One region of the Burkholderia mayonis genome, then DNA from elsewhere that is predicted to be linked to it. Evidence: riboswitches for the same ligand, from Rfam matches in the RefSeq annotation. Region 1 holds a riboswitch; each other region holds the start of a gene.

The links. Region 1 has a riboswitch for thiamine pyrophosphate ahead of WS70_RS25105 (DMT family transporter). Riboswitches for the same ligand answer to the same signal wherever they lie in the genome.
Region 2: it holds a riboswitch for thiamine pyrophosphate, as region 1 does, so the genes downstream of both, WS70_RS02065 (FAD-dependent oxidoreductase) here and WS70_RS25105 (DMT family transporter) in region 1, are expected to answer to the same signal.
Region 3: it holds a riboswitch for thiamine pyrophosphate, as region 1 does, so the genes downstream of both, thiC (phosphomethylpyrimidine synthase ThiC) here and WS70_RS25105 (DMT family transporter) in region 1, are expected to answer to the same signal.

The regions. Positions count from the first base shown of each region.
Region 1 covers NZ_CP013387.1:1,460,080-1,466,255, reverse strand. Annotated here, with positions in the region: gene ftsH (ATP-dependent zinc metalloprotease FtsH) at 1-255, shown strand, start outside; gene WS70_RS25115 (rhomboid family intramembrane serine protease) at 544-1,149, opposite strand; TPP riboswitch at 1,443-1,549, shown strand; gene WS70_RS25105 (DMT family transporter) at 1,630-2,466, shown strand; gene WS70_RS25095 (NAD(P)-binding domain-containing protein) at 3,138-4,949, shown strand; gene WS70_RS25090 (LysE family translocator) at 5,198-5,836, shown strand; gene WS70_RS25085 (TauD/TfdA family dioxygenase) at 6,036-6,176, opposite strand, start outside.
Region 2 covers NZ_CP013386.1:404,128-410,303, reverse strand. Annotated here, with positions in the region: gene WS70_RS02085 (ABC transporter ATP-binding protein) at 1-102, opposite strand, end outside; gene thiE (thiamine phosphate synthase) at 202-1,305, opposite strand; gene WS70_RS02075 (thiazole synthase) at 1,302-2,117, opposite strand; gene thiS (sulfur carrier protein ThiS) at 2,169-2,366, opposite strand; gene WS70_RS02065 (FAD-dependent oxidoreductase) at 2,407-3,540, opposite strand; TPP riboswitch at 3,766-3,896, opposite strand; gene WS70_RS02060 (ABC transporter ATP-binding protein/permease) at 4,169-5,935, shown strand.
Region 3 covers NZ_CP013386.1:2,545,299-2,551,474, reverse strand. Annotated here, with positions in the region: gene thiC (phosphomethylpyrimidine synthase ThiC) at 1-1,613, opposite strand, end outside; TPP riboswitch at 1,685-1,802, opposite strand; gene WS70_RS12285 (pentapeptide MXKDX repeat protein) at 2,125-2,415, shown strand; gene WS70_RS12280 (DUF1223 domain-containing protein) at 2,582-3,394, shown strand; partial or broken gene WS70_RS12275 (cytochrome b/b6 domain-containing protein) at 3,600-4,217, shown strand; gene WS70_RS12270 (molybdopterin-dependent oxidoreductase) at 4,233-5,024, shown strand; gene WS70_RS12255 (EamA family transporter) at 5,424-6,176, shown strand, end outside.

The DNA of each region.
Region 1 (6,176 bases):
CGCGTGTCGCGAACGCTGAAGGAGCGGCGCGACGCGCTCGAACGGATCGCGCAGTATCTGCTGAAGCACGAGGTCGTCGATCATGAGATGCTCGTGAGACTGATGAACGACGAGCCGCTGCTGGAAGGCGAAACCGGCGAAACGGGAAAATCGGGCGAGCAAGGCGGGAGCGCGGCGAAGCGGGGCGAAGACGATCCCGATCCGCCGACGCTGCCGACAGGCGCCGACAAGGCCGATCATTCGGTGCCGCAGTGACGCAGCCGTATCGGCGGCGGGGCGCTCATCGCTTGCGTCGGGCGGCGCGAAACGGTTCGCGAGGCAACGGTTCGCGAAGCGAGGCGAGCGCCCGATCGGATCGGCGGATATCTGCGGCGGCGATGTCACACGGAAAGGGCGCGGCGCGAGCGTCGACGGCATGACGAAGCGCTCGTCGCCGCAATCGTCCCGGGGTGCGCCGCGCCGGTGCGGCCAACGCCGCGCACGCGCCGCCGGCCGCGCGATCGATCGCGGGCGGCGCGCCGGCAAGCCGCCCGTCGCCACCCCTTACTCGATCGGCCATTCCCTTCGCGGCCGCGCCCAGAACAGCATCAGCACGAGCGCGCCGAACATCCCGCCCAGATGCGCGAAATGCGCGATGCCGCTGGCCGCGCCGGCGACGCCGAGCAGCAACTCGACGCCCGCGTAGACGAGTGCGAACACCCACGCGGGCATCGGAATCGGCGGAAACAGCAGCACGACGCGGCGCGACGGATACAGCAGCGCATATGCGGCGAGCACGCCGAACACGCCGGCCGACGCGCCGATCGTCGGCGCGGCGCCCGTCGCCGTATAACGGGCGACGACGAGCTGCGTGAGCGCGCCGCAGACGACGCTCGCGAGATAGAGCGTGCCGAACCGCGCGCGGCCGAGCGAGCGCTCGACGTCGCGGCCGAACATGACGAGCCCGAGCATGTTGAAGATCAGGTGCGACAGCCCCGCATGCAGCGCGCTGTACGTGACGATTTGCCAGACATGGAACGCCGGCGCGCCGGCCGCGGCGCCCGTGCTGAGCCGCGGCGGCCACAGCGCGAACAGCGTGAGCACGCGGTCGGGATCGGCGAGCTCGATGAAGAAGCCGATCAGGTTCAGGACGACGATGGCGAGCGTCATGGCGGCCGCGGGCGGGAAAAGTGGGGCGTCGACGGTCATTATGCCGGCATCGCCCGGCCCCCGCCGACGCGCGACAGCGCGCGGCGCGATCGATGCGATCGCATTTCCCGTCGACCGTGGATCGTGAGCGGCTTGCGCCGCGCATCGCGGCATCGGATCGTTCCGGCATCGCGACAGCGGGCGTTGCAAACCGCTTCGGCCAGCCGTTCCGTCGCGCCGGCCGAGGGTGCCGCATAGGGCGACCGGACCGCCCGCATCGGCTTGCCCGCCGCCGGGTTCTTATCGATAATAGCCGGGCCATCAGGGGGAGCCGGGCGATCGGCTGAGAGGTTCCGCGCAAGGAACGACCCCTAAACCTGATCCGGGTAATGCCGGCGTAGGAATGAGGTCCGCCATGGCTTGTCCGAAGCTCGCCGGTCGCCGCGCCGCGGCCGCGCTCTCCGTGTTTCCCGTGTTTCCCGTTCCGCTCGGCGCGCGCCGATGACGCCGTCCGTCATCGCGCTCGTCCTGTTCGCGGCGATCCTGCACGCGACGTGGAACGCGCTGCTGAGAAGCGGCGCGGACCGTCTGTGGAGCATCACCATGATGAGCTTCGCGACGACCGCCGCCGCCGCCGTCTGCGCGGCGCTGCTGCCGCTGCCCGCGCGTGCGAGCTGGCCGTATCTGACGGCGTCCGCCGCGCTGCAGGTCGGCTACAGCGTGTTTCTCGCGTACGCGTATCAGGGCGCGGCGCTCAGCCAGGTCTATCCGGTCGTCCGCGGCACGGTGCCGTTGCTCGTCACGCTGGGCGGCTACGCATGGGCGGGCCAGCGCCTGGGCGGCGCGTCGCTCGCGGGCGTCGCGCTCGTATCGGGCGGCATCGCGAGCCTCACGCTCGGCCGGTCGCGGATTCATCTGCGCTCGTTCGCCGCCGCGCTCGTCACCGCGCTCTTCATCGGCGGCTACGTGACGGTCGACGGCGTCGGCTCGCGCATCGCGGGCGATCCGCTCGCGTACGCCGCGTGGATCTTCATCGTCTACGGCATCGCGATGCCGGCTGTGTTCTTCCTGTTCGGCCGCCGTTTGAGCGACGGCTTCACGCGCGGCGAAATGCTGAAATCCGCGGCGGGCGGGCTGATCTCGCTCGTCAGCTACGCGGCGGTCGTCGACGCGCTGTCGCGCGGTCCGGTCGGTCCGATCGCCGCGCTGCGGGAGACGAGCATCGTGTTTTCGGCGTTGATCGGCTGGGCGTGGCTCGGCGAGAAGCCGAGCGGGCGGCGCTTCGCCGCCTGCGCGGCGGTGGCGGTCGGCGCCGCCTGCCTCACGTATCCCGCTTGAGACGCAAGTGTTCGCGCGACGTGCGACGGCGGCCCATGATGCGCGGTCGGACGACGCGTGCGTGAATGGCGGAAGCCGAGGGCGCGACAACATAAATGCGGGTTTCCATCGAAGCGCGCTTTCAGTTACTTTCAGCTATATTGGTATGACAAAATATTCCGGCTGATCCTGACGATTTACTTTCAGCCGCGAACCGGTCCGAGTGCCGTCGACGGCTGCTTGACCGTCGTCGACCGTACCGCGGATTCGCGCCTTTCCGATGTCTTTTCCACGGGATGATTGCGCACCACCGTTCGAGAGCAATCGCAGGCACCCGGGAGCATATCGGCGACCGGGGGTGGCTGGCATCGATCGAGGCATGGCCACGAGATGCGCAAGCCGAACTGCGAGAGCGTGCAGCTACAGGCAGCCGCCGACCTTGCGAATCGAATTTCGACGCGCGTTTGAGGCCCCGAAAACTGACGAGAAGATCGGTTGGCGATTCATAAACGCGGTATCGCTCGGGCTCGATCCGATCGATGACGAGAACGTCTTGGGGATTCAGCGCATTCGAAGGATGTAGGAGCCGCCCGACGCTCCGCATCCGCGCGACGCATTTGGCAAAACCGAATGAAAAAGGTCGATCGAGGCCTCTCTCGATTCTCAAAGGCATGAATGAGGAGACAGCAACGATGGAACATTTTTTTAACGTCATCATTGGCGGCGGCCCAGCGGGAATCAACATGGCTCTCGAATTCGAGAGAAGGGGGATTGAATATCTTTTGCTCGAGGCGAACGAGACTGTCGGTGGGCAGTGGGATCGATTTCCGGTATGCGGACAGCTTATTTCGCTAAACAAAAGATACGTTCCCGGCGATAGCCATACTTATCGGATGCGATACGACTGGCACACATTGAGCACCATCGATGCCGATGATGTGACGAACGATCCCAAGCTGCGATTCACGGAGTGGACGTCGGAGCATTGGCCGTCGGCAAGAATTTACAACGAGTATCTGAAGTACGTCGCGGAAAAGAAGGGGCTGTCGAAACACATTCGGACGCGTGCTCGCGTGCAGCGCATAGCGCGCGAAGGCGGGTACTTCGTTCTCGCCGTATCGAACGCGCCGTGCATCACCGCGGATCGTATTTTCTGCGCTACCGGCAAGTCGGAGCCGATCGTTCCGGATATCAAGGGGCTCAATGCCGAGACCTGCACTTTCTACGGGGACTTCGAGCCCGATACCGCGGTGGAACGCTACCGGAACAAGGTCGTCATCATTCTGGGCCGCGGCAATTCCGCATTCGAGATTGCACACCACCTCATCGACATCACGGCGGAGACGCGCGTCGTCACGCGGTCTCTACCCATGTTCGCCCGGCAAACACACAACGTGCATGACTTGCGGGCACAAGTCTCCGACGTGTTCGATCTGATGCAGCTCAAATCCAACAACAATATCGTGAGCGATCGCATCGTCGAAGTCAGGCGAATCGCCAGCGGCAAATACGAAGGCCGCTTGCTGGTTCGCTACGAAACGCCTTGCCCCCACTGGTCTCCGCCAAGGTGGATGAAGCGAACCGGCATCGTGGACGACGTGATCGTATGTTGTGGCTTCAATTACACGCTGCCCGGCGTTTTCGACATGGAAACCGTACGGCCGGCCATTGACGAAAAGGGAAAATACTGCCTGCTGACATCGAGTTGGGAGTCGGTCAGCGTGCCGGGTCTCTACTTTCTCGGCGCTCCGATGCGCGTCAATGATCCGGATGCCGCTTCCGGATTTGTTCACGGCTTCCGCTGCAACATTCAGGCACTCGGATACATCGTCGCCGAAAAATATCACGACATGGTGCTCGAACCGGTATTCGAATGCGATGTTCCGCTAGCGCACCCTTCCGACCCGCTCATTTATCTTTCTGAATTTCTCGTCGAACTCGTGAGCACGAGCATGCCGTTGTTCGAACTGTTCGGCTACTTCGGGTGCACGGTGACGTTCGAGCCAAGCGGCGACGAAGGCTTGATCCGAGCACGTGTATGGCCCGCATTTCCGCGAGCATATAACCTTGAACGCTGGGGCAAGGAGCCGACGAGGCTCGAAATCGTTTTCGAGTATGGATTCAGCCGATACGGCAACGGCGAACTGCCGACTCACTATTTCGCGCTGCCCGCCGATCATTTCGATACGTCCCGGAGCGCATATATCCATCCGGTGTTTCACGTCTATCGGGAAGGCGTCGAAGTGGATTCTTTCCATATGCAGGAAAGCCTCATCAGCCGCTGGGATCTCGACGATTATGTCGACGAGGAAACCAATCTCGACCAGTACAAGAACGTCGCATTCAATGCGTGTGCATGCGCGCTGGGTCTGGATGAACGTCGCAGCATGTTGCCCGTGCTCGAGGAGTTTGTGGACGCATGCTATCCGTTGATGAGCGAAGAAGAGGTGGCCGAGGCACTTCGAATTCAGCCGACGCTGGCTTTGCTCGCGAACCGTTCTTGATTGCGTGTCGAGACCTGTAACTGTATAAATACTGATATTCATTCACCAACTCACCCTGTAAACCGCCGTCGGTACATCACCGATCGATTCAAATCGGCATGAGCCGGTGTTTGTTGTCGACCGATTGGGGAAAACCGAATGCTGGCGTACGGTTTGGCAATTGATCATGCCAGGCGGCGAACGGCATTGGAAAATGACGAATGCCGACTGTTTAGCGACGGTCCAGGGGCGATTATGAGGGCGGCTCAATGTCTGGAAACTTCACGGCGCTCGATGGCCTGCTCGGGCTTGTATTTACCTCTGCAGTGTTGATCGCCGTTCCCGGGCCAAGCATCATGTTTCTTGTCGGGCAGGCGATGACGGCGGGGCGGCGCAGCGCGATGCGCGGCGTCATCGGCAACGCGATAGGAACATATTGCGTCGCAGTGATCGTTGCGCTGGGAATCGGCACCTTGCTGATGCGCGCCGACAGCGTCCTGACGGGTATTCGATTGCTCGGCGCCGTCGTCCTGCTGGCCATCGGTGTTCAATATCTGTTAACCAGATCGCTGCCCGTAGCGGAAGTCCGGGCGCCTGCCAAGCGGAAGCAAACGTTGGTCGCCGGCGTCATCGTGGGCATCACCAATCCCAAAGCCCTGATCATGTTCGGTACGATCGTGCCGAGTTTCCTGAGCAGAGGGGTCGAAAGTCCAGTGGAGTCGCTGCTCTTCTTTTCGCTGGTGCCCATCGGCTTGGGTTTGTTGATCGATTCGGCGTGGGTCGCCACCGCTCATGCCGTCAGTTCACGCGCGTTCTTCAATGAGAAAGGATTCAAGCTGATCAATATCGCGGGCGGGGGCTTGATGATCGCGATGGCCGTTCTCTTGGCGATCGAGACGTTGCGTTGACGGCAGGTCTTCGCGCATCCTCCGGAGCGGTGCGCCGCGGCCGCGGCATTGCGCCGAATGGCGGCCGTACGATGTCCCGCTGTCGTCGAGATCGACCGCGCCCGCGCTGACGGCGCTGTCGGCAATGGCCGGGCAGGCGCGAGAGCCCGTCGTCGAGCGCTCGGCCGGCCAGCAGTCGAGCGCTTCGAATGCCGCGCGCTCAACCCGCCGCATGCCGCTCCGCTTCGGCGAGAAACGCCTCCCGCGCCCGCAGTTCGCCTTCCTTGAAATACCCGCCGCGCAACGTCCGTGCGATTCCGGGCGCGCCGAAATCGCCGCGTCCGTGAAAGATCCGCCGGTT
Region 2 (6,176 bases), on a different replicon from region 1:
GCCGCGCGCGAAGCGCATGTTCAGATTCGACAGGACGAGGCGCTCGCCGTAGCCGAAATCGACGTCGTGAAGCGCTAGCAGGGACTCGGAGGAGGAGCTCACGGAGCTGACAATCCTTATACGCAGAACGCCGAATTATAGGGCCTGCATTCGAATGATGTCGTGAAGGCCTCTCAGGCGTTCCAGTCAGAGATTGTCAAATTATCGTCCGAATATTTGCTGCATCGCAATAATCGCCGCTCGGTAATCGGCTGCGGCCGTGACCGCGCTGACGACGGCCGCGCTGCCGACGCCCGCCGCCAGCACGGCGCCGAGCGTGTCGACGGTGATGCCGCCGATCGCGACGAGCGGCGCCTGCGGCCCCGCGAAGCGCGCATAGCGCGCGAGCCGCGCCAGGCCCTGCGGCGGCGCGGCGACCGCCTTCGTCGTGGTCGCGAACACCGGGCCGAGCGCGAGGTAGCTCGGCTTCACCTGCAGCGCGACGAGCATTTCGTAATACCCGTGGCTCGACAGCCCGAGCCGCACGCCGGCCTGCGCGATCGCCGCGAGATCGGCTGTCTCGAGATCTTCCTGGCCGAGGTGGATGCCGTACGCGCCCGCGTCGAGCGCGAGCCGCCAGTGATCGTTGATGAACACGCGCGCGTCCGGATGACGGCGGCCCGCGGCGACGGCCCGCCCGATCTGGGCGCGCAGCGCGTCGGGCGACGCATCCTTCACGCGCAGTTGCACAGTCTTCACGCCGCAGTCGAGCACCCGCTCGACCCATTCGGCGCTCGGCAGCACCGGATACAGGCCGAGCCGGTGCGGGCACGCCGGGAACGCGGACTCCGGTGACGCGGCCACATCGAGCGCGCGCGGAAAGCGCGCCGGATCGACGGGCCAGGAATCGTCGCCGCGCGCCTCGTCGCCGTCGCGCCACGCGAGCGCGAGCACGAGCGCATCGGGCGCCGGAAAGCCGCAATCGAGGAACGCGGCGAGCGCGGCGATCCAGTCTTCGGCGAGCGGCGCGCGCGCGGCGAGCGCATGGCGCGCCGCGCCGGCGTACAGCGTCGCCAACGTGTCGTCGATGACGATCGCCTGCGCGCCCGCCGTAGTCAGCCGCGCGAGATGGGCGGCGTCGGCATCGGCGTCGCCTGCGGTCGCGACCCACAGGTCGCCCGCGCGCGGATGCTCGGGCGGCGCAAGGCAGATCCGCGAGCGCGCCGCGGGCTGCGGCCACACGCCGAGCGTCGCGCGAATCCGCTCGGCGGCCTCGGTAAGCTCGTCGGCGGGCGGCCAGAACGCGTCGGGCAGCGCGGCGCTCATGCGTGGCTCCCGTCCTGGTGCCAGAACGGCATCCCGACGACGGGCGTGCTCGCGTGCGCGGTCTCGCGCGCGTCCATCGGCCCGGCCAGGTACGCGGCGCGCCCCGCCTCGACGCCCTGTGCGAACGCGCGCGCCATGATCTCCGGATGCGTCGCCTGCGACACGGCGGTGTTGAGCAGCACGCCGTCGAAGCCCCACTCCATCACCTGGCACGCGTGCGACGGCACGCCGAGCCCCGCGTCGACGATGAGCGGCACGTCCGGCAGCCGCTCGCGCAGCACGCGCAGCCCGTACGGGTTCACGACGCCCTTACCGGTGCCGATCGGCGCGCCCCACGGCATCAGCGCCTCGCAGCCCGCATCGAGCAGGCGCCGGCCGATCACGAGATCCTCGGTGCAGTACGGCAGCACCTTGAAGCCGTCCTTCACGAGCAGCGTCGCCGCCTCGATGAGACCGACCGGGTCCGGCTGCAGCGTGTAATCGTCGCCGATCAGCTCGAGCTTGATCCAGTCGGTTTCGAACACTTCGCGCGCCATCTGCGCGGTCGTCACCGCCTCGGCGACTGTCTGGCAGCCCGCCGTGTTCGGCAACAGCGGCACGTTGTGGCGCTTGAGCAGATCGAAGAAGCCGGCCTCGGCCGCACCGGCGTTCATCTGGCGCCGCAGCGCGACCGTCACCATGCCCGGCCGCGCGGCGGCGATCGAATCGGACAGCGACTGCAGAGACGGATAGCGCGACGTGCCGAGCAGCACGCGGCTCGCGAAGGTTGTGCCGTGCAGCGTGAGCGTGTCGGCGGAAGAAAGAGGCGTCATCGGAAGATCCTGTGGGGGCGGGTGCAGGGACGAAGCTGGCGCGCCAACGCGTCAGCCGCCTGCGACCGGATGCACGATGTCGAGCTTGTCGCCCGCGGCGAGTGCGCGTGCCGCGTGCTGCGTGCGCGCGACGAACGCGCCGTTGATCGCGACCGCGAACGGCGGCTGCACGCCGTATGCGGCGAGCGCGTCGGCGACCGTCGCGCCGTCGGGCAGCGAGAGCGTCTGTTGATTGATCTGGATGTCCATGATGCTGTCGATATCGATTGATCGGATCGGCGGGCCGCGCTCACGCGGGCGCGTGCGCCGCGCCTTGCTGCAGCAGCGCCGGCCAGCGCGCGTCGTGGCGCCACGCGGCGAACGTGTCGGCATCCTTCACCGTACGCTCGACAAGCGCCCGTGCGAAGCGGACCGCGGTGTCGGCGACTTCCGGCGCGATCATGAAGCCGTGCCGGTACAGGCCGTTGACCGCGAGCGTCGCACCACCATCCCAGACGAGCGCCGGGCGATGGTTGGGCAGCGTCGGCCGGCATTGCGAATTCAGCTCGAGAATGCGCGCCTCGCCGAACGCCGGATGCACCGAGAACGCGGCGCTCAGCAGCTCGAGCGCCGAGCGCACGCTGACGGGCGACATGTCCTCGCCCTCGATCTCGGTCGCGCCGATCACGTAGAGATCGTTCTCTTTCGGCGCGACGTAGAGCGGATAGCGCGGATGCAGAAGCCGCACGGGGCGCGTGAGGCCGATGCCCGGCGCGTGCACGCGCACGACCTCGCCGCGGATCCCGCGCAGCGTCGGCATCTGCGCCTTCGCGCCGAGCCCGCGGCAATCGATCGTGATGCGCGCGACGGGCGCCGCCTGCGGCTCGATTGCGGTGTTCCAGTGCGCGTCGACGCCGCGCTCGGCGAGGCCCGCAGCGAGCGCGCGCAGCACCTGGCGGTTGTCGAGCTGGCCTTCGCGCGGCAGCAGGAGGCCGTGCGCGAAGCGCCCGGCGAGCGCCGGCTCGGCCGCGTCGACCTGTGCGCCCGCGAGCGCGACGAGGCCACCGTCGAGCAGCTCGGCGCTCGCGTTCGCGCGCACGCGGCGCTCAAAGAGCGGCGCTTCCGCGCGGTCCGCGTGATGCCAGACGACGAGCGTGCCGTTGCGCTGGAAGAACACGGGCTCGGGCAGCTCGGCAAGCCAGCGCGGCCAGAGGTCGAGCGATGCGACGCCGAGATCGGAGATGAAGCGCTCGGCGCTCGCCGCTTCGGCGAGCGGCGCGAGCATCGCCGCCGCGACCCATGCGGCGGAACCCGAGCCCGCCGCATCGCCGCGCTCGTAGAGCGCGACGCGGTGCCCCGCGCCCGCGAGGCGCCACGCGATCAGACGGCCGACGAGGCCGCCGCCCAGCACCGCGAAATCGGGTTCAGACGCGTGCAGGTTCATCGCATCCGCCCGTCGTGTTCGTCACCGAGAGACGGCCCGAAAGGCGGGCCGGGGAAGCCGCCGCGGCCGACGGCTCGCAGCGAAGCAAAAGAACTGAAGATTGCACGGTCATCGATACCTTCCGTCACGCGCGAAGATGCGCACCCAAAAGGACGAAACCGGCGACTGAGGCCGGCCAGAACCATGCGACGCGCAGCTCGACAAAGCGACGGCGGCGGGCGCGGCCCGGCGGGATCGGAAACTTCCCGCGCCGGTATTACCCGGATCGGGTGCGAAGGGTCTCTCTCAGCCTCGCCGCGCATCCGGCCGTGCCGACCGGCAGGGCCGAGGCGCGCGAAGCACCCCTGTTTCGTCGACGGCCATTAGACCATAAAAGCGGAAACGGCAGCAAACCTCGGAATGCGGCAAATTCGCCTGCCGCACCGCGGCGCTGGCACAATGCCCGCAGGGCACGGCGCGCGAGCGACATCGCGGCGGCGGCGTGCCGATGTCGCTCCCGGCGTTAAGCGTCGTTTAAGACATGCTCGCCAGAATCCGCGGCACGCTCGCCGCGCGGCGGCGCCGAACGGGCGCGCCGGGCGCGGCGCGGCCGTCCGCCCGGCGTCGCCGGCCTCACATCAGGAAGCTCATGACTCAATCGATGCAAGCCCTCGCCCCCATTCCGGACGATCCGTCGCGACATCCGTCTCCGATATCCACGTGGAGCCTCATCAAGCCCTATTGGGTCTCCGAAGAGTGGAAGGTCGCGTGGGGACTGCTCGTCACGATCGTCGCGATCAATCTGACGCTCGTGTGGATCAACGTGCGGATCAACTCGTGGAGCGCGTCGTTCTACAACGCGCTGCAATCGAAGGACGTGCGCGACTTCCCGAGCCTGCTGATCACGTTCGCGGTGCTCGCGTTCGCGTTCATCATCCTCGCGGTGTACGGTCTCTACTTGCGGCAGATGCTCGGCTTCCGCTGGCGCCAGTGGCTGACGACGCGCTTCCTGCACGAATGGCTCGGCGACCGCAACTTCTACCGGATCGAGCGCGACCGGCTCGCCGACAACCCCGACCAGCGGATCGCAGACGACCTGCAGTCGCTCGCGTCGACGACGCTGTCGCTGTCGCTCGACCTGCTGTCGACGGTCGTCACGCTGATCTCGTTCGCGACGATCCTCTGGTCGATCGCCGGCGCGGCGACAATCACGCTCAGCGGCCACGCGATCACGATCCCCGGCTACATGGTGTGGGTCGCGATGATCTACGCGATCGCCGGTTCGTACGTGATGCACCGCTTCGGCCATCCGCTCGTGTCGATCAACTACCAGCAGCAGCGCGTCGAGGCGGACTTCCGCTTCAGCCTGATCCGCATCCGTGAGAACGCTGAGCAGATCGCGTTCTACAGCGGCGAGCCCGTCGAGACCGCACACGAGCAGAACCTGTTCCAGCGGATCCGCGAGAACTGGTGGCGCGTGATGCGCTACACGAAGCGCCTCACGTTCGTGCTGAACTTCTACGCGCAGCTCGCGAGCCTCTTTCCGATCGCGGTCGCCGCGCCCCGCTACTTCGCAGGCGCGTTCACGTTCGGCGTGCTGATGCAGATCAGCCGTGCGTTCAGCACCGTCAGCGACTCGTTCTCGTGGTTCATCAACAGTTACGGCACGCTCGCCGAGTGGCGCGCGACCGTCAACCGTCTGCGCGAATTCAAGCGTGTGATGGGCGCGTCGCACCTGAAGGAAGCGATGTCGCCCGCGACCGAGCACGGCGGCATCAACCTGCATTACGTCGACACGGCCGAAATCACGACGTCGGGCCTAAAGCTCGCGCTGCCGAATGGCGCGGCGCTCGCGTCGATTGGCGACGTCGCGATCCAGCCCGGCTCGCGCTGGCTCGTACGCGGGCCGTCCGGCTCCGGCAAGAGCACGCTGATGCGTGCGCTCGCGGGCCTCTGGCCGTTCGGCGACGGCGCGATCGATGCGCCCGTCGACGCGCGGATGATGTTCGTCCCGCAGCAGAGCTACCTGCCGATCGGCGCGCTGAAGGCGGCGCTCGCGTATCCGTCGGCCGTCGACACGTTCAGCGACGACGCATGCCGCGACGCGCTGCGCGCATGCGGCCTCGGCGACTACGCCGAGCGGCTCGGCGAGACCGGCCACTGGACGCGCATCCTGTCGCCCGGCGAGCAGCAGCGTCTCGCGGGCGCACGCGTGCTGCTGCACAAGCCCGACTATCTGTTCCTCGACGAAGCGACGAGCGCGCTCGACGCCGACAACGAAGCGCGCCTCTACCGGCTCTTCGACGAGCGGCTGCCGAAGGCGGCGATCGTCAGCATCGCGCACCGCGAATCGGTCGCATCGTTCCATGAGCAGACGCTCGACGTGCGCCGCGATGAAGCGAGGGTCGCCGCGTGAGCGGCGCACATTCTCGCGTCGCGCCGATCACGGGCGCGGGCTCGGAGATCAGCGCGGCGCGCGCACGCTCGCGGCGCCCGGCGGCGCGCTGATGCTGCATGCGCGCGGCGCGGACGAAGCCGCGCGCGAGCGGTTCGCCGCGGTGGACGATCGATGCCGCGCGGCGGGGCGCCGCATGCGCGGCGTTCGCCGCGGATCTCGCCGCCGGGCACGAACCGGAGATCAATTTCGACGGGGCGAC
Region 3 (6,176 bases), on a different replicon from region 1:
CCTTTCGCGAGGTCGGCGGCGTGCGCGGCGAGCTTGTACGTGATGATGCCTTCCTTCACGTCGTCCTTGTTCGGCAGGCCGAGGTGCTCCTTCGGCGTCACGTAGCACAGCATCGCGGTGCCGAACCAGCCGATCATCGCCGCGCCGATGCCCGACGTGATGTGGTCGTAGCCCGGCGCGATGTCGGTCGTGAGCGGCCCGAGCGTGTAGAACGGCGCTTCCTTGCACCAGTCGAGCTGCAGGTCCATGTTCTCCTTGATCAACTGCATCGGCACGTGGCCCGGACCTTCGATCATCACCTGCACGTCGTGCTTCCACGCGATCTGCGTGAGCTCGCCGAGCGTCTTCAGCTCGCCCAACTGCGCTTCGTCGTTCGCGTCGTAGATCGAGCCGGGGCGCAGGCCGTCGCCGAGCGAGAAGCTCACGTCGTACGCCTTCATGATCTCGCAGATGTCCTCGAAGTGTTCGTACAGGAAGCTTTCCTTGTGATGCGCGAGACACCACTTCGCCATGATCGAGCCGCCGCGCGACACGATGCCCGTCATCCGGTTCGCGGTGAGCGGCACGTATTGCAGACGCACGCCCGCGTGGATCGTGAAGTAGTCGACGCCTTGCTCGGCCTGTTCGATCAGCGTGTCGCGGAAGATTTCCCAGGTCAGGTCCTCGGCGCGGCCGTTGACCTTTTCGAGCGCCTGGTAGATCGGCACCGTGCCGATCGGCACCGGGCTGTTGCGGATGATCCACTCGCGCGTTTCATGGATGTGCTTGCCCGTCGACAGGTCCATCACCGTGTCGCCGCCCCAGCGGATCGCCCACGTCATCTTGTCGACTTCCTCGCCGATCGACGACGTGACGGCCGAGTTGCCGATGTTCGCGTTGATCTTCACGAGAAAGTTGCGGCCGATGATCATCGGCTCGGTTTCCGGGTGGTTGATGTTCGCCGGGATGATCGCGCGGCCGCGCGCGACTTCTTCGCGAACGAACTCGGGCGTGATCTCCGCGAGTGCGTTCGCCCCGAACGCGGCGGCGCCGAACGCCTGGCCGACGTGCTGGCGGCCCATCATCGCGGCGAGCTTCGCGCCGTTCGGGCCGCTCGCCTTCAGGCTTTCCAGATATTCGGCGCGGCGCTGGTTCTCGCGGATCGCGATGTATTCCATCTCGGGCGTGATGAGCCCCGCGCGTGCGTAGTGCATCTGCGTGACGTTCTTGCCCGCTCGCGCGCGGCGCGGGTGGCGGTGCAGGTCGGGGAAGCGCAGCTCGGCCGTCGCCGGGTCCGCCGCGCGCTCGCGGCCGTACTCGCTCGTGAGGCCCGTCAGCGTTTCGGTGTCGCCGCGCGCGTCGATCCAGCGCTGGCGCAGCGCGGGCAGGCCCGAGCGGATGTCGATCTTGACGTCCGGGTCCGTGTACGGGCCCGACGTGTCGTAGACGTAGATCGGCGGATTCATTTCGCCGCCGAAGCTCGTCGGCGTGTCGGATTGCGTGATTTCGCGCATCGGCACGCGAATGTCAGGTTGCGAGCCCGTCACGTAGACCTTGCGCGAGTTCGGCAGCGGGGCGACGGCGGCGGCGTCGACGCGGGCGTCGGCCGACAGGAACTTGGGATTGGCGTTCATGCGATCTCCTGTGGTGGGGCGCTAAGCAGGAGACGAGATTCGCGACGCGACGGGATTCAGACGTGGAACAGCGGCGAAATCCTGACGCTTCCCTGCGCTGGCATTATCCAGATCAGGTTCAAAGGGTATTTCTCACCCGCGCCGCACGATCGCTTGATCGAGCGCATTGCAGGACCCCCGCGTTAGCAAGCGCAAAAGATACACCGGGTCGGCTGCGGTTTCAACAGGGGACAGATCGATGGCGTGCGAACGCGCGTTTGGCAGCGCATGCTGCGCCGCGGCTGGGGCGGCTCGGGCGGCGCCGCCGCGTACGCGTTCGAGGCGCGCGGGCGGCGCGTCGTCTTGCGCGTCGAACCGGCGCGGCAGGGCGCGGCGGCGCGTTTGTGCGCCGCGCGATCGACCGCGCGCCGGCTCAATCGTCGGTCCCGGAGAAATTTTTGCGCGCCGCTGTCATATCCGCCGCCGCGTCCCGACTATTCGGCTCCTCAACCAATAACGATGGAGCTATCCCATGAAAAGGAATCTGATTGTTGTCGCGTGTGTCGCCGGTTTCGCGTTCGCCGTGCCGTTCGCGCATGCGCAGAACGATGCGATGTCGAAGGACGCGATGTCGAAGGACGGCATGGCGATGTCGAAGGACGCGATGTCGAAGGACGCGATGTCGAAGGATGCGATGTCGAAGGACCAGATGGGCAAGAAGCAAGATCACATGGCGAAGGGCGGCATGAAGAAGGACCCTATGTCGAAGGACGCGATGAAAAAGCCGATGTCGTCCGACAAGACGGGCCCGATGTCGAACTGAGCGGCGCCGTTCCCGGCGGATTTCACGGCATGATCCGGCTCGGCCGTCCATTTGCTGTTCGGGCGGTCTTTTTTCTCGCGATGCCGGGCGTCGAGAAAAGCCGGATCACGACACGCATGCCGGTGTGCGCAGCGTCCGCGTCCGGCACTGACCGACGAGTTTCGATATGTCGATTTCATTTTCCGCTTCGATGCGCGCCGTCGCGGCGACGCTCGCGCTCGGCGCGGCGTGCGTCGCGCAGGCGGCCGCGCTCGGCGCGTGCGCCGCGCGCAGTCCCGACGGTCGGCAGGCGCTCGTCGAGCTCTACACGAGCGAAGGCTGCAGCAGTTGTCCGCCCGCCGACGACTGGCTCGCCCGGCTCGCCGCGCATCGCGCCGCGCCGCGCGTCGTGCCGCTCGCGCTGCACGTCGATTATTGGGACGGCCTCGGCTGGACCGATCGCTTTGCGCAGCATCGCTTCACCGAACGGCAGCGCGCGCTCGCGTCGCGCGGCGGCGGCAGCTTCGTCTATACGCCGGAGGTCGCCGTCGCCGGGCGCGAGCTGCGCGGCTGGCGCGATGCGGACGCGTTCGAGCGGCGTGTCATCGCGACGGCCGCCGAGCCCGCGCGCGTCGGCATCGCGCTGTCCGCCGCGCGGCGCGCGGACGCGCTCGACGTCGATCTGTCCGTGACGCTGCGCGCCGGTGCGCCGCGTGCGGTCGATGCGTATCTGGCGCTGTACGAGAACGGCATCGAGTCGCAGGTGCGTGCGGGCGAGAACCGCGGCGCGACGCTGCATCACGAGCGCGTCGTGCGCCAGTGGATCGGGCCGCTCGCGTCCGAGGGACGCACGGCCGCGTCGCTCGACGTGCAGCGCCGGCTGCCGTTGCCGGCGGGCCTGCGCGCACAGGACGCGGCGCGCTACGGCATCGCGGCGTTCGTCGAGGACCCGGCGACGGGCGACGTGCTGCAGGCGCTCGATCTGCCGCTATGCGATTGAGCGGCTTGCGCTCGCATTCGATCAAGGAAGGAGGGCTTCGTCCATGAATGCAACGACGACGATAAACGCGGCGACGAAGGTCGCGGCCAGCGCGTCGACGAATACGCCGATGAACGCGCCGATGAACGCGCCGATCGACGGAACGATCAGCGTGGCGACCAACGCAGCCGACAACGCAGCCGACAACGCAGCCGACAACGCAACGACCGACGCAACGACGACCGCGATCCGGCCGCGCAGGCCGATCCATCCGTCATGGGTGCGCGCGAGCCACTGGCTCAACGCGATCGCCGCCGTGACGATGGCGCTGTCGGGCTGGCGGATCTACGACGCGTCGCCGATCTACGCGGGCTTCACGTTCCCGCGCGGCATCACGCTGGGCGGCTGGCTCGGCGGCGCGCTGCAATGGCATTTCGCCGCGATGTGGCTGCTGTTCTTCAATGGCGTGTTCTATTTGACGATGAGCGTCGCGACCGGACGCTTCGGGCGCAAGTTCCTGCCGCTGAGCGCGAAGGGCATTGCGCGCGATCTGCGCGACGCGCTGCGCGGCCGGCTGTCGCACGACGATCTGTCCGTCTACAACGCGGTCCAGCGCGCGGCGTACGTCGCGGCGATCGCCGATCTCGTGCTGCTCGCGCTGTCCGGGCTCGTGATCTGGAAATCGGTGCAGTTCCCGCTGTTGCGCGAACTGCTCGGCGGCTACGACAACGCGCGCGTCGTGCATTTCTGGGCGATGGCGTTTCTCGTCGCGTTCTTCGTCGTGCACGTCGCGATGGCGGCGCTCGTTCCGCGCTCGCTGCTCGCGATGCTGCGCGGACACTAAAAGGAGTCTTTCATCATGTCCGAAAACGACGAGAAAAAGCCTATGGGCGACAATGCGAGGATCGACCGCGCATCGCTGCTGATCGACGTGCGCAAGGCGCTCGCGCTGCCGTCGCGGCGTCTGTTCGGCAAGCGCGTGCTGACGCTCGGCGGCCTCGCGATGCTGACGGGCTGCACGCTGCGCGACGACGCGTCGGTCGACGACTTCCTCGAGAAGGTGTCGCGCGCGAACGATCGCGTGCAGGCGTGGCTGTTCGGCCCGACGCGGCTCGCGCCGACGTATACGGAAGCCGACCTCACGCGCCCGTTCCCGTTCAACGCGTTCTATGGCATCGACGACGTGCCGCATGTCGACGCCGACGACTACCGGCTCGTCGTGTCGGGCCTCGTCACCGGCAAGCGCAGCTGGACGCTGCCGGAGCTGTACGCGCTGCCGCACGCGGAGCAGATCACGCGGCACATCTGCGTCGAAGGCTGGAGCGCGATCGGGCGCTGGGGCGGCACGCCGTTTCGCGAATTCCTGCGTCGCGTCGGCGCGGACACGACCGCGCAATACGTCGGCTTCAAATGCGCGGACGACTATTACGAGAGCATCGACATGCCGACCGCGCTGCATCCGCAAACGCTGCTGACGTTCGAATACGACGGCAAGCGCTTGCCGCCCGAATACGGTTTTCCGATGAAGCTGCGGATGCCGACGAAGCTCGGCTACAAGAATCCGAAGCACATCATGGAGATATTCGTGACCAATACGTATCCGGGCGGATATTGGGTCGACCAGGGATACAACTGGTTCGGCGGATCGTGACGGAATCGCGCGAAGCCGCGCGGGCGGGGCGGCGCGTTCCCGCTTGCCTGCACGCGGCGCATGCGGTTTCGCGCTTTTATCCCGAATGTCCGAAAACGAAAATACTGTTTTGCCGCGAATGAAATGTCGCGCCGAAACGTCACCGAGCGTGCGTTCGATTCAAGCCGGCATTCGTTTTCCATTCCTTAATGCATAATGCTGGCGGTGTGCGGCCGTCCGGCCGCGCACGTCTTCATTCGAGTCCGTTCGCCTCTTTCGGTCATGTTCGCCGCCGCACGCTCCGACCTGTCGTTTCGCACGCCGCCGTCTCTCCCCATTCCGGATTCATCGAGGCCGCTCGCCGGCAGTCGCGCCGCGTCGCCGTCGAACGTGCGACACCTCGTGCGGGCACGCTGACCGATGACGCCGTTCGACCGCTTCCTCGCCTTCCTCGAGCGCCATCCGCCCCGCCTGCCGCAAAGCCGCAGCGGCCGCGTCGTGCTCGCGCTCGCGTTCATCTATTTCGCGTGGGGCTCGACGTATCTCGCGCTGCACGTCGCGCTCGAATCGTTTCCGCCGCTGCTGCTGTCCGGGCTGCGCAACCTGCTCGCGGGGATCGGGCTCTTCATCTTCGCGATGCGGCGCCGTCCGGTGCGGCCGACGCTCGTCGAGATCCGCAACGCGGCGCTCGTCGGCACGATGCTCGTCACGCTGTCGTCCGGTTTTATCGCGCTCGGGATGCGCACCGTCGGCAGCGGCTCGGCCGCGGTGACGGTCGCGACGGTGCCGCTCTTCGCGACGGTGATCGCGTCGGTCGCGGGGCGGCGCGTCACGGCGGGCGAATGGGCGGCCGTCGCGCTCGGGATGGTCGGGATCGTCGTGCTGAATTCGGGCGGGCCGTCGTCGCCCGGCTCGACGCTCGGCAGCATCACCGTGCTCGTGGGCGCGCTCTTCTGGGCGGGCGGCGCGCATCTCGCCGCGCGGCTCGCGCTGCCGCACGACCTGTTCCTGTCGACCTCGCTGCAAATCGGCCTCGGCGGCGCGGCGTCGACCTGCATCGCATGGGTGCTCGGCGAGCGCATCGAGCACGTCGCGTTTCTGCCCGGCGTCGCGTTCGTCTATCTGATGCTCGCGGGCACGATGGCCGCGTACGTCGCGTACGGCTATCTGATT